DNA from 2 places in the Streptomyces sp. M92 genome. Region 2 is predicted to be linked to the other one. Evidence: predicted binding sites of a transcription regulator. Region 2 holds the regulator's gene; the other holds the start of a gene.

Region 1 (6,578 bases), 1.2 Mb from region 2:
CCGCGCCGTCCAGACGGAGGGCGTGGACGTCTCCAGCCATCAGGGCAACGTCGCCTGGTCGACCCTGTGGAACAGCGGGGTCAAGTGGGCCTACGTCAAGGCCACCGAGGGGACGTACTACGAGAACCCCTACTTCGCCCAGCAGTACAACGGCTCGTACAACGTCGGCATGATCCGCGGGGCGTACCACTTCGCCACGCCGGACACCACGAGCGGCGCCGCCCAGGCCAACTTCTTCGTGGACAACGGCGGCGGCTGGTCCCGGGACGGCAAGACGCTGCCGGGCGCGCTGGACATCGAGTGGAACCCGTACGGCGCCGCCTGCTACGGCAAGACGCAGAGCCAGATGGTCTCCTGGATCCGCGACTTCCTGAACACCTACAAGGCCCGCACCGGCCGCGACGCCGTGATCTACACGGCCACCAGCTGGTGGACCCAGTGCACCGGCAACTACGGCGGCTTCGCCGCGAACAACCCGCTGTGGATCGCCCGGTACGCCTCGACGGTGGGGACGCTGCCGGCGGGCTGGCCGTACTACACGATGTGGCAGTACACCTCGTCCGGGCCGACGGTCGGGGACCACAACAAGTTCAACGGAGCCCTGGACCGGGTCCGGGCGCTCGCGAACGGCTGACGCCCCCGGCGCGTACGGCGAGGGCCCGGACTCCGCGCGGAGGCGCAGTCCGGGCCCTTTCCCTTCACTCATCCGGCCGCGTGGCCGTCACGCCGCGACCGGAACCTCCCGCTCGGCACCGTTCGTCGCCGGTGCGAGCGCCAGTTCCAGGACCTGCCGGACGTCGGTGACGGCGTGGACGTCGAGCTTGTCCAGCACCTCCGCCGGGACGTCGTCCAGGTCGGGTTCGTTGCGCTTGGGGATGATCACCGTGGTGACGCCCGCCCGGTGCGCCGCGAGCAGCTTCTGCTTGACCCCGCCGATCGGCAGCACCCGGCCGGTCAGCGAGACCTCGCCGGTCATCGCCACGTCCGTGCGGACCAGCCGCCCGGAGAGCAGCGAGGCCAGCGCCGTAGTCATCGTGATGCCCGCGCTCGGCCCGTCCTTGGGGACCGCGCCCGCCGGGAAGTGGATGTGCACGCCCCGGTCCTTCAGGTCGGCCACCGGCAGCTCCAGCTCGGCGCCCCGGCTGCGCAGGAAGCTCAGCGCGATCTGCGCCGACTCCTTCATCACGTCGCCCAGCTGACCGGTCAGGGTCAGGCCCGCCGCGCCCGTCTCCGGGTCGGCCAGCGACGCCTCGACGTACAGGACGTCGCCGCCCGCGCCGGTGACCGCGAGACCGGTGGCCACGCCCGGCACCGAGGTGCGGCGCTCGGCCGGGTCCTGGGCGGACTCCGGCACATGGTGCGGCCGTCCGATCAGGGCGCGCAGGTCGGCCTCGGTGACCGTGAAGGGCAGCTCCCGCTCGCCCAGTTCGTGCTGGGCGGCGACCTTGCGCAGCAGCCGGGCGATGGACCGCTCCAGGGTGCGCACGCCCGCCTCGCGGGTGTACTCGCCGGCCAGCTTGCGCAGCGCGCCCTCGTCGACCTTCACCTCGTCCCCGTCGAGCCCGGCCCGCTCCAGCTGGCGCGGGAGCAGGTGGTCGCGGGCGATGACGATCTTCTCGTCCTCGGTGTAGCCGTCGAGGCGGACCAGCTCCATGCGGTCGAGCAGGGCCTCCGGGATGGCCTCCAGGACGTTGGCGGTGGCGAGGAAGACCACGTCGGACAGGTCCAGCTCGACCTCCAGGTAGTGGTCCCGGAAGGTGTGGTTCTGCGCCGGGTCGAGCACTTCGAGCAGGGCGGCGGCCGGGTCGCCCCGGAAGTCGGAGCCGACCTTGTCGATCTCGTCGAGGAGGACGACCGGGTTCATCGACCCGGCCTCCTTGATCGCCCGCACGATCCGGCCGGGCAGCGCGCCGACGTACGTGCGCCGGTGGCCGCGGATCTCGGCCTCGTCGCGCACGCCGCCGAGGGCGACGCGGACGAACTCCCGGCCCATCGCGTGGGCGACGGACTCGCCGAGGGACGTCTTGCCGACGCCCGGCGGGCCGACCAGGGCCAGTACGGCACCGCCTCGCCGTCCGCCGACGACGCCGAGGCCCCGGTCGCCGCGCCGCTTGCGCACCGCCAGGTACTCGGTGATCCGCTCCTTCACGTCCTGGAGACCCGCGTGCTCGGCGTCGAGCACGGCCTGGGCGCCCTGGATGTCGTACGCGTCTTCCGTGCGCTCGTTCCACGGCATCTCCAGGACCGTGTCGAGCCAGGTGCGGATCCAGGAGCCCTCGGGCGACTGGTCGGAGGAGCGCTCCAGCTTGTCGACCTCCTTGAGCGCGGCCTCGCGGACCTTCTCGGGCAGGTCGGCGGCCTCGACGCGGGCGCGGTAGTCGTCGGACTCCTCGCCCTCCTGCTCGCCGTTGATCTCGCGCAGTTCCTTGCGCACGGCTTCGAGCTGGCGGCGCAGCAGGAACTCCCGCTGCTGCTTGTCGACGCCCTCCTGGACGTCCTTGGCGATGGTCTCGGCGACGTCCTGCTCGGCGAGGTGGTCGCGCAGCTGCCGGGTGGCGAGCCGCAGGCGCTCGACCGGGTCGGCGGTCTCCAGCAGCTCGACCTTCTGCTCGGTGGTGAGGAAGGGCGAGTAGCCGGAGTTGTCGGCGAGCGCGGAGACGTCCTCGATGGCCTGCACGCGGTCCACGACCTGCCAGGCGCCGCGCTTGCGCAGCCAGGCGGTGGCCAGCGCCTTGTACTCCTTCACCAGCTCGGCGACCTGGCCGGGCAGGGGCTCGGGAACGGTCTCGTCGACGCGGCTGCCCTCGACCCACAGGGCGGCGCCGGGGCCGGTGGTGCCGGCGCCGATGCTCACCCGGTGCCGGCCGCGGATCAGGGCGCCCGGGTCGCCGTCGGCGAGGCGGCCGACCTGCTCGACGGTGCCCAGGACGCCGGTCTTGGCGTAGGTGCCGTCGACGCGTGGGACGAGCAGGACCCGAGGCTTGCCCGGCTCGGACCTCGCGGCGGCCTGGGCGGCCTCCACCGCGGCCCGCACCTCGGCGTCGCTCAGGTCCAGGGGGACGACCATCCCGGGGAGCACCACTTCGTCGTCGAGCGGCAGCACGGGCAGGGTGAGCGGTGTGGAGGCGTTGGACTCAGCAGCCATGATCTCCCCTTCGGCAGTCAAGTTGAGTTACATCGACTCAATGAAAGGGAGTCCCGGAATGTTCCCCAAGGGCTGTTCGCTCTGAGCGATCAACCTCCACGGCGCCCCGCCTCCGGGAGAGCACCGTCGGACCGCCCGGCATTCCTTTGCCAGGATGGGCCGATGCCCATCACTTCTTCCCCCGACGTCCCCGAAGTGCTGGACCGCCGCGAGGGCCCGCACGGTGAGGTCGTCCTGCGCCGGCACGGGACGCTGCTGCAGATCATCGCGAACGGCTGCTTCCTGATGGACACCTCCGACGGGCGCTCGGAGCGGCGCCTGGTCGACGCGGCCGCCGAGGCGCTCACCGCCTCCGGCGGGCGGCCCGCGCCGCACCTGCTCATCGGCGGTCTCGGCGTCGGCTTCTCGCTCGCACACGCGGCCGCCGACCCGCGCTGGGGCCGGATCGCGGTCGTCGAGCGCGAGCGGGCCGTCATCGACTGGCACCGGGGCGGGCCCCTGGCGGAGCTGTCCGCCGAGGCGATGGCCGACCCCCGCACGGAGGTCGTCGAATCGGATCTGGTCCGTTACGTCAATGAGACTTCCGACACGTATGACGCGCTCTGCCTCGACATCGACAACGGCCCCGGCTGGACCGTCACCGAGGACAACGACGGGCTCTACGCGCCGGCCGGACTGGCGGGCTGCGCAAGGGTGTTGAGGCCCGGCGGGGTGCTCGCCGTGTGGTCCGCGCAGCCCTCTCCGGAATTCGAAGAAACCTTGCGTAATGCCGGGTTCCAGCAGGTGCGTACCGAAGAGATCCCCGTTGCCCGGGGCGTTCCGGACGTCGTCCACCTCGCCGCCGGGCCTGGATAGCAAAGCCGCGTCCGATCCCCGTACGCTGCTGCCCTGACGCGGTCTTTCAAGCGTCAATCGCAGTCATGCGCAGACGAGGGATCACCCCACTGATTCCGGTAAGCACACCTCAGGGGCGGGCGATGGAGCAGACACAGACCTCCCACAACGGCACGGCGACGGCGACCCAGGGCGCTCAGCGCCGGGTGCTGGTGGTCGAGGACGACCAGACGATCGTCGACGCCATCGCGACCCGCCTGCGCGCCGAGGGGTTCCTGGTGCAAACGGCGGGCGACGGGCCGGCCGCGGTCGACACCGCCGAGGCCTGGCAGCCCGACCTGCTGATCCTCGACATCATGCTGCCCGGCTTCGACGGCCTGGAGGTCTGCCGTCGTGTGCAGGCCCAGCGGCCGGTGCCGGTGCTGATGCTCACCGCGCGGGACGACGAGACGGACATGCTGGTCGGCCTCGGCGTGGGCGCCGACGACTACATGACCAAACCGTTCTCCATGCGCGAGCTGGCCGCGCGCGTGCACGTGCTGCTGCGCCGGGTGGAGCGGGCCGTGGTGGCCGCCTCCACGCCGCGCAGCGGCATCCTGCGCCTCGGCGAACTGGAGATCGACCACGCGCAGCGGCGGGTGCGGGTGCGCAGCGAGGACGTCCACCTCACGCCGACCGAGTTCGACCTGCTGGTCTGCCTGGCGAACACGCCCCGCGCGGTGCTCTCCCGCGAGCAGCTGCTGGCCGAGGTCTGGGACTGGGCGGACGCGTCCGGCACCCGGACCGTCGACAGCCACATCAAGGCACTGCGCCGCAAGATCGGCGCCGAGCGCATCCGCACGGTGCACGGCGTGGGGTACGCGCTGGAGACGCCGACGCCATGAGCCGAGGGCGGGATGCCGCACGGCGGAGCCCCGGCCCCCGGAGGACCGGGGAACCCTGGGGCGGCGTACGCCCGTTCTCGATCAAGACCAAGCTGGGCGCGCTGGTCGTCACGTCGGTGCTGATCACCACCGGTCTGTCGGTGATCGCGGTGCACACCAAGACGGAGCTGCGCTTCATCACGGTCTTCTCGATGATCGCCACACTGCTGATCACGCAGTTCGTGGCGCACTCGCTGACCGCGCCGCTGGACGAGATGAACGCGGTGGCCCGGTCCATCTCGCACGGCGACTACACCCGCCGGGTGCGCGAGAACCGCCGCGACGAGCTGGGCGACCTGGCCGTCACCATCAACCGCATGGCCGACGACCTGGAGGCCCAGGACCTCCAGCGCAAGGAGCTGGTCGCGAACGTCTCGCACGAGCTGCGCACCCCTATCGCGGGCCTGCGCGCGGTGCTGGAGAACATCGTCGACGGGGTCACCGAGGCCGATCCGGAGACGATGCGCACGGCGCTCGGTCAGACGGAGCGGCTCGGCCGGCTGGTGGAGACGCTGCTGGACCTCTCCCGCCTGGACAACGGCGTCGTACCGCTGCGCAAGCGGCGCTTCGAGGTGTGGCCGTACCTCTCGGGCGTACTGAAGGAGGCCAACATGGTCGCCTCCGCGCGCGCGGGCATCGCCTCCGGGTCCGGCAGTCACACCCGCACCGACGTGCACCTGGCGCTCGACGTGTTCCCGTCCGACCTCACCGTGCACGCCGATCCCGAGCGCATCCACCAGGTCGTCGCCAACCTCATCGACAACGCCGTGAAGCACAGTCCGCCGCACGGCCGGGTGACGGTCAGGGCGCGGCGCGGCGAGTTCCCCGAGTCGCTGGAGCTCGAGGTCCTCGACGAGGGACCGGGCATTCCGCGCTCGGAGTGGCGCCGGGTGTTCGAGCGGTTCAACCGGGGCTCGGTGTCCCGGCCGCACGGTCCGGGCAGTGACGGCGGCACCGGGCTGGGCCTGGCGATCGCGCGCTGGGCGGTGGATCTGCACGGCGGCCGGATCGGCGTGGCCGAATCCGAGCGGGGCTGCCGGATTCTCATCACTCTTCCGGGCCTGCCGACGGCTCCGAGTTGACGTAGGGTTCGAAGCGGAGCGCCAAGATCCACTGGTGTCCGCGCTGACGGACACGTGTGATCAGGCACAGGCCCGCGTTTTCCCGGCGCCGGGTCGCGGCCGCCCCTTCCCTCACGCAACGGAACCTCGCTTGTTTCCCGCCATTTCCAGCGCCGAAACGCAGTCTGCGATGTGACTTACGCGACGATGAACGGGCCCGGTCTGACCTTCCGGGTCGGGGAGGCGTAGCCTTGATTCCCGCTGTCCACCATCTTGTGAAGCGGAAGAGGGCGGTTCTCGCCGTGTCGCCACAGTCCCCCAGTAACTCGAGCATCTCGACCGACACCGACCAAGCGGGCAACGCGGGCAAGAACCCCGCGGCCGCCTTCGGTGCCAACGAATGGCTCGTCGACGAGATCTATCAGCAGTACCTCCAGGACCCGAACTCCGTGGACCGAGCCTGGTGGGACTTCTTCGCCGACTACAAGCCCGGAGCGGCCGCTGCCCAGTCCGCCTCCGGCACCGCGGCCACGGACTCCGGCAGCGCCCCCCAGGCCTCCTCCGCGCCGCAGGCGCAGGCGCCCGCCCCGGCCCAGCCGAAGGCGGCGCCCCAGC
Region 2 (6,578 bases):
TCCTCGTCTTCGACCTCGGTGGCGGCACCTTCGACGTCTCGCTGCTGGAGATCGGCGACGGCGTCGTCGAGGTGAAGGCCACCAACGGTGACAACCACCTCGGTGGTGACGACTGGGACCAGCGCGTCGTCGACTACCTGGTCAAGCAGTTCCAGTCCGGCCACGGCGTGGACCTGTCCAAGGACAAGATGGCGCTTCAGCGCCTGCGCGAGGCCGCCGAGAAGGCCAAGATCGAGCTGTCCTCGTCCACCGAGACCAACATCAACCTGCCCTACATCACGGCCTCCGCCGAGGGCCCGCTGCACCTGGACGAGAAGCTCACCCGCGCCCAGTTCCAGCAGCTGACGTCCGACCTGCTGGAGCGCTGCAAGACGCCGTTCCACAACGTCATCAAGGACGCCGGCATCCAGCTGTCCGAGATCGACCACGTCGTCCTCGTCGGCGGCTCCACCCGTATGCCCGCCGTCGCCGAGCTGGTCAAGGAGCTGACCGGCGGCAAGGACGCCAACAAGGGCGTCAACCCGGACGAGGTCGTCGCCATCGGCGCCGCCCTGCAGGCCGGTGTCCTCAAGGGCGAGGTCAAGGACGTCCTGCTCCTCGACGTCACCCCGCTGTCCCTCGGCATCGAGACCAAGGGCGGCATCATGACCAAGCTGATCGAGCGGAACACGACGATCCCGACGAAGCGTTCGGAGATCTTCACCACCGCCGAGGACAACCAGCCCTCCGTGCAGATCCAGGTCTACCAGGGCGAGCGCGAGATCGCGGCGTACAACAAGAAGCTCGGCATGTTCGAGCTGACCGGTCTGCCCCCGGCGCCCCGCGGCGTCCCGCAGATCGAGGTCGCCTTCGACATCGACGCCAACGGCATCATGCACGTCACGGCGAAGGACCTCGGCACCGGCAAGGAGCAGAAGATGACCGTCACCGGCGGCTCCTCGCTGCCGAAGGACGAGGTCGACCGGATGCGCCAGGAGGCCGAGAAGTACGCGGAGGAGGACCACGCCCGCCGCGAGGCCGCCGAGTCCCGCAACCAGGGCGAGCAGCTCGTCTACCAGACGGAGAAGTTCCTCAAGGACAACGAGGACAAGGTCCCCGGTGAGGTGAAGACCGAGGTCGAGTCCGCCGTCGCCGAGCTGAAGGAGAAGCTCAAGGGCGAGGACACCGCCGAGATCCGCACCGCCACCGAGAAGGTCGCCGCCGTCTCGCAGAAGCTGGGCCAGGCCATGTACGCCGACGCCCAGGGCGCGCAGGCCGCCGGCGGCGAGGCCCCGGGTGCCGACGCGGGTGCCGGTGCCGACGGCAAGGGTGCCGACGACGACGTCGTCGACGCCGAGATCGTGGACGACGAGCGCAAGGACGGTGCCGCGTGACGGAGGAGACCCCGGGTTTCGACGAGAAGCCCGACGTCCCCTCCGGCGCCGCCCCTGAAGACGCCGAGCCGCAGGCCGCCTCCGAAGAGGGGGCGGCCCCGGCCGGGGACGCGAGCGAGAACGCGGGCCTGGTGGCCCAGCTGGACCAGACGCGTACGGCGCTCAACGAGCGCACGGCCGACCTCCAGCGCCTCCAGGCCGAGTACCAGAACTACCGCCGCCGGGTGGAGCGGGACCGCGTCGCGGTCAAGGAGGTCGCCGTGGCGAACCTCCTGTCCGAGCTGCTTCCCGTGCTCGACGACATCGGCCGCGCCCGGGAGCACGGCGAGGTCGTCGGCGGCTTCAAGTCCGTCGCGGAGTCGCTGGAGTCGGTCATCGCCAAGATGGGCCTCCAGCAGTTCGGCAAGGAGGGCGAGCCCTTCGACCCGACGATCCACGAGGCCCTGATGCACTCCTACGCGCCGGACGTCACGGAGACGACCTGCGTGGCGATCCTGCAGCCCGGGTACCGGATCGGCGAGCGCACCATCCGCCCCGCGCGGGTGGCGGTGGCCGAGCCGCAGCCCGGCGCCCAGACGGTCAAGCCGGCCGAGGAGGGCACCGAGGGCGAGGAGGGCACCGACTCCGCCGAGAACTCCGGGAACACCGGGGCCAAGGAGAGCGGTGGCCCGGACGAGGGCTGAGCTCGAAGTGACGCATAAGGCGCGAGAGGAGGGACGTCGGGGATGAGTACCAAGGACTTCATCGAGAAGGACTACTACAAGGTTCTCGGCGTCCCCAAGGACGCCACCGAGGCCGAGATCAAGAAGGCGTACCGGAAGCTCGCCCGCGAGAACCACCCGGACGCCAACAAGGGGAACGTCAAGGCGGAGGAGCGCTTCAAGGAGATCTCCGAGGCCAACGACATCCTCGGCGACCCCAAGAAGCGCAAGGAGTACGACGAGGCCCGCGCCCTCTTCGGCAACGGCGGTTTCCGCCCGGGGCCGGGCGCGGGCGGCGGCACCTTCAACTTCGACCTGGGCGACCTCTTCGGAGGCGGCGCCCAGGGCGGGGGCGGCCAGGGCGGCGCCGGGGGCTTCGGCGGCGGCCTCGGTGACGTCTTCGGGGGCCTGTTCAACCGCACCGGCGGCGGACCCGGCACCGGCACGCGCACCCAGCCGCGCCGCGGCCAGGACATCGAGTCCGAGGTCACCCTCAGCTTCACCGAGGCCATCGAGGGCGCCACGGTCCCGCTCAGGATGTCCTCGCAGGCACCCTGCAAGGCATGTTCGGGCACCGGCGACAAGAACGGCACGCCGCGCGTGTGCCCGACCTGCGTCGGCACCGGGCAGGTCGCCCGGGGCTCGGGCGGCGGCTTCTCGCTCACCGACCCGTGCCCCGACTGCAAGGGCCGCGGCCTGATCGCCGAGGACCCCTGCGACGTCTGCAAGGGCTCCGGACGCGCCAAGTCCTCCCGGACCATGCAGGTCCGCATCCCGGCCGGGGTGTCGGACGGGCAGCGCATCCGGCTGCGGGGCAAGGGCACGCCGGGCGAGCGGGGCGGACCGGCGGGCGACCTGTACGTGGTGGTGCACGTCAAGGAGCACCCCGTCTTCGGCCGCCGGGGCGACAACCTCACGGTCACCGTCCCGGTGACGTACGCGGAGGCGGCCCTCGGCGGCGAGGTCAGGGTCCCGACCCTCGGCGGCCCCCCGGTCACGCTGAAGCTGCCGGCGGGCACGCCCAACGGCCGCACCATGCGCGCCCGGGGCAAGGGCGCGGTCCGCAAGGACGGCACCCGCGGCGACCTCCTGGTCACCGTCGAGGTGAGTGTTCCGAAGGACCTGACGGGGAAGGCTCGTGACGCGCTCGAGGCGTATCGCGAGGCGACCGCGGACGAGGATCCGCGGGCGGAGCTGTTCCAGGCCGCGAAGGGAGCTTGATCGAGATGGACGGCCGTAGTCCCCGCCGGCGCGGGGGTTTCTCACCGTACGAACTGACCGAGGACACCCCGGTCTACGTCATCTCGGTGGCTGCCCAGCTCTCCGGTCTGCACCCGCAGACCCTGCGCCAGTACGACCGCCTCGGCCTGGTCTCCCCGGACCGCACGGCCGGGCGCGGCCGGCGCTACTCGGCCCGCGACATCGAACTGCTGCGCCAGGTGCAGCAGTTGTCGCAGGACGAGGGCATCAACCTGGCCGGTATCAAGCGCATCATCGAACTGGAGAACCAGGTCGCCGCCCTCCAGGCGCGCCTGGCCGAGATGCAGGACGCCCTCGACGGCGCCGCCACGGCGATGCGCCAGCGCGAGGCGGCGGTGCACGCCTCGTACCGTCGTGACCTGGTCCCGTACCAGGAGGTCCAGCAGACCAGCGCCCTGGTGGTGTGGCGCCCCAAGCGGCAGCAGTCGGACTGACGGCCGGAGGCCGGAGGAAGGGGCCCGGGGCCGTGCACGCACGGACCCGGGCCCCTTTCCGTCCGCGGCGGGCGGGCGAGCCGCAGCCGTCAGCCGGGAACGATGTCGCCGATCGCGTCGGCGGCCAGCAGCCACATGGGGTGGGCGCCCGTGCCGAAGGCGGCGGCCAGCGCGTATCCGAGGGCCGCGTCCAGCGCCTCGGGCTCCGCGCCCTCGCGCCACTCGGCCAGCACCCGCCCGTCGCCCTGCGAGACGAAGTCCCCGACGTGCTCCCGGCCGCGCAGCAGCCGGCTGCCCGCCACGGAGTCGGGCACCAGGCGCCAGCCCTGGCCCGCGTACCGGACGTCGACGGCGAACGAGCGCCGGGTCAGCCGCCCCTTCGACGGGTCCACCACGGCCTCCTCGCCGTCGACGGTCAGAGCGAGCCGGTCCCCGTCCCGGGTGCCGACGGGAACGTGTCCGTCGTCCTGCGGCCCCTCGCGGCGGAGCTCGACGCGGGGCACCGCACCGCCCTCGACGACGACCTCGCCCCGGCCGGTGTCCAGACGGACGCGCACGGCGCCGAAGCGCTGGTCCTCGACGACGCTCTCCATGACGTCCGTGCCGTCGGTGCCGTCCGTGCCGTCCGTGACGTCGGTGTGGTCCGTGTCGTGCCCCATGCGCGCGTTCCTCAGCTGTGCGGTTCCGGCGGTTGTCAGTACGTCAGACGCGTTCGCCCGGCGCTCCGTTTCCGTGCCGCCGTGGTCACTCCGGTGGCTGTGCGCACACGTGTGTGCGGGACGTGACCAGCCGGTGTGCGCAGCTCCGCCGGACCTCCGCGGTACGTCCGCATCGCCCCCGCCAGTTGAGCGGAACGTACTGTGCCCATCTCGTTAAGTGGTTCCCCTTGACGCCGATGGTGGCCAAAGCGTTGGCTTTTCAGTCACATGGGCCGCACTGCTGTGCCCACGTCCCGATTCGCACATGAAGTGAGCCCTCGCATGCGTCGTCGTACTGCCATAACCGTGGCCGCCACCTCCATGTCCCTCATGCTCGCCGGCTGCGGCACGCTCGGTGCCTCGGAGAGCAGTGACGAGGCGAGCCCGACCAAGGGCAACGACATCACGGTGGGCCTCCTCCTCCCGGAGAAGGCGAACACCCGCTACGAGCAGTTCGACTACCCCTTCTTCAAGGCGAAGGTCGCCGATCTCACCCGCGACCAGGGCAACGTCAAGTACGCCAACGCCGAGGCCAGCTCGTCCAAGCAGGCCGACCAGATGCGGCAGATGATCGACGACAAGGTCGACGTCATCGTCCTGGACGCGGTCGACGCCAAGTCCATCGGGGACAGCGTGCAGAAGGCCAAGGACGCCGGCATCCCGGTCATCGCCTACGACCGGCTGGCCGAGGGCCCGATCGACGCCTACATCTCCTTCGACAACGAGCTGGTCGGCGAGGTCCAGGGCCGCTCCCTCCTCGAGGCGCTCGGCGGGGACGCCGACAGCTCCGACAAGATCGTCATGATGAACGGCTCGCCCACCGACCCCAACGCCAAGCAGTTCAAGGCCGGCGCGATGTCCGAGCTGAACGGCAAGGTGACGATCGCCCAGTCCTTCGACACCGAGGACTGGAAGCCGGAGAACGCCGAGGCGAACATGGCCGAGGCGATCGAGAAGATCGGCAAGAACAACATCGCGGGCGTCTACTCCGCCAACGACGGCATGGCCGGCGGAATCATCAACGCCCTGGAGGACGCGGGCGTCACCGACCTGCCGCCCGTCACCGGCCAGGACGCCGAACTGTCGGCGGTGCAGCGGATCGTCACCGGCGAGCAGTACATGAGCGTGTACAAGTCCTACCCGCAGGAGGCGGAGCACGCCGCGGAGATGGCCGTGGCCCGTGTCCAGGGCCGGGACATCCAGTTCGACGCCCTCGCCCGCGAGCGGGTCGACAGCCCCACCCACAAGGGCATCCCCGCCCAGCTGGTCCCCGTCGTCGCCCTGACCCAGGACAACATCAAGGACACGGTCATCGCGGACGGCTTCTACAAGGTCTCCGACATCTGCACGGCCAAGTTCGAGGCGGAGTGCGCGGAGATCGGGCTGAAGTAGGCCGGCCCCCCGGCAGGGCGTACCCCCCCGGCAGGGCGGGGGACATGAGCACACCCCCCAACGGGTGGATTCTCCGCATGACCGCCCCGCAGCAGTCTTGGAGTCACAGGAACCGTGCAGTTCACTCCCGCGCGGTTGCCGCCCGGCCGCCTGCCGCGGTCCGGGAACTCCATCGGACAAGGGGACGCAGTTCAGTGAACGTCAGAATCGCACGGCGGCTGGGGGTCGGGGCCATCGCCGCCCTGGCTCTGAGCACGGCGACACCTGCCTTCGCGTACGAGATCGGCCCGCACTCCTACGGCGGCGAGCTCCGGTTCTGGACCGAGGGCAACCGCTCGATCATGAACATCAAGGACACGGGATCCAGCCACTGGGTGAAGGCCGAGTACTACCGCGTGGCTCACTCGGGCACCAAGCTGACGCTGTGGAACAAGAACGGCCCGAACGGTCCTTCCGACAACGACGGCAACAGGGGCACCGTCGAGAGCGGTAGGCATTCCGAGATCTACAAGGCCCGCGGCACAGTCTCGCGCAACAACCTGCCCGACTGGCACACCAGTTGGTACTCGGGCTGACGGATCCCCCGTCCGCGCAGCCTGACCACAGCCTGACCGAGAGGCCGACCGGCCTCTCGGTCAGGCATGTGTCGTCGGCGCCGTCCACATCGAGTGATCCCCCCGACCAAGGGAGCTCCGCGTGACCTCACCCCCTGCCCCACCC

The links. The regulator HspR, encoded in region 2, represses chaperone genes until heat shock. The targets are predictions, from matches to a motif close to TTGAGNNNNNNNNNCTCAA.
Region 1: the regulator HspR is predicted to act here: its motif matches at 3,168-3,186, upstream of lon (endopeptidase La).

What each region holds. Positions count from the first base shown of each region.
Region 1 covers NZ_CP101137.1:3,160,508-3,167,085, reverse strand. The annotation lists gene M6G08_RS14530 (lysozyme) at 1-634, shown strand, start outside; gene lon (endopeptidase La) at 722-3,145, opposite strand; gene M6G08_RS14520 (spermine/spermidine synthase domain-containing protein) at 3,308-4,000, shown strand; gene M6G08_RS14515 (response regulator transcription factor) at 4,123-4,863, shown strand; gene M6G08_RS14510 (sensor histidine kinase) at 4,860-5,984, shown strand; partial or broken gene M6G08_RS14505 (multifunctional oxoglutarate decarboxylase/oxoglutarate dehydrogenase thiamine pyrophosphate-binding subunit/dihydrolipoyllysine-residue succinyltransferase subunit) at 6,266-6,578, shown strand, end outside.
Region 2 covers NZ_CP101137.1:1,995,866-2,002,443, forward strand. The annotation lists gene dnaK (molecular chaperone DnaK) at 1-1,373, shown strand, start outside; gene grpE (nucleotide exchange factor GrpE) at 1,370-2,056, shown strand; gene dnaJ (molecular chaperone DnaJ) at 2,099-3,295, shown strand; gene M6G08_RS09085 (heat shock protein transcriptional repressor HspR) at 3,301-3,768, shown strand; gene M6G08_RS09090 (hypothetical protein) at 3,858-4,427, opposite strand; gene M6G08_RS09095 (sugar ABC transporter substrate-binding protein) at 4,749-5,858, shown strand; gene M6G08_RS09100 (hypothetical protein) at 6,053-6,433, shown strand; gene M6G08_RS09105 (ABC transporter ATP-binding protein) at 6,555-6,578, shown strand, end outside.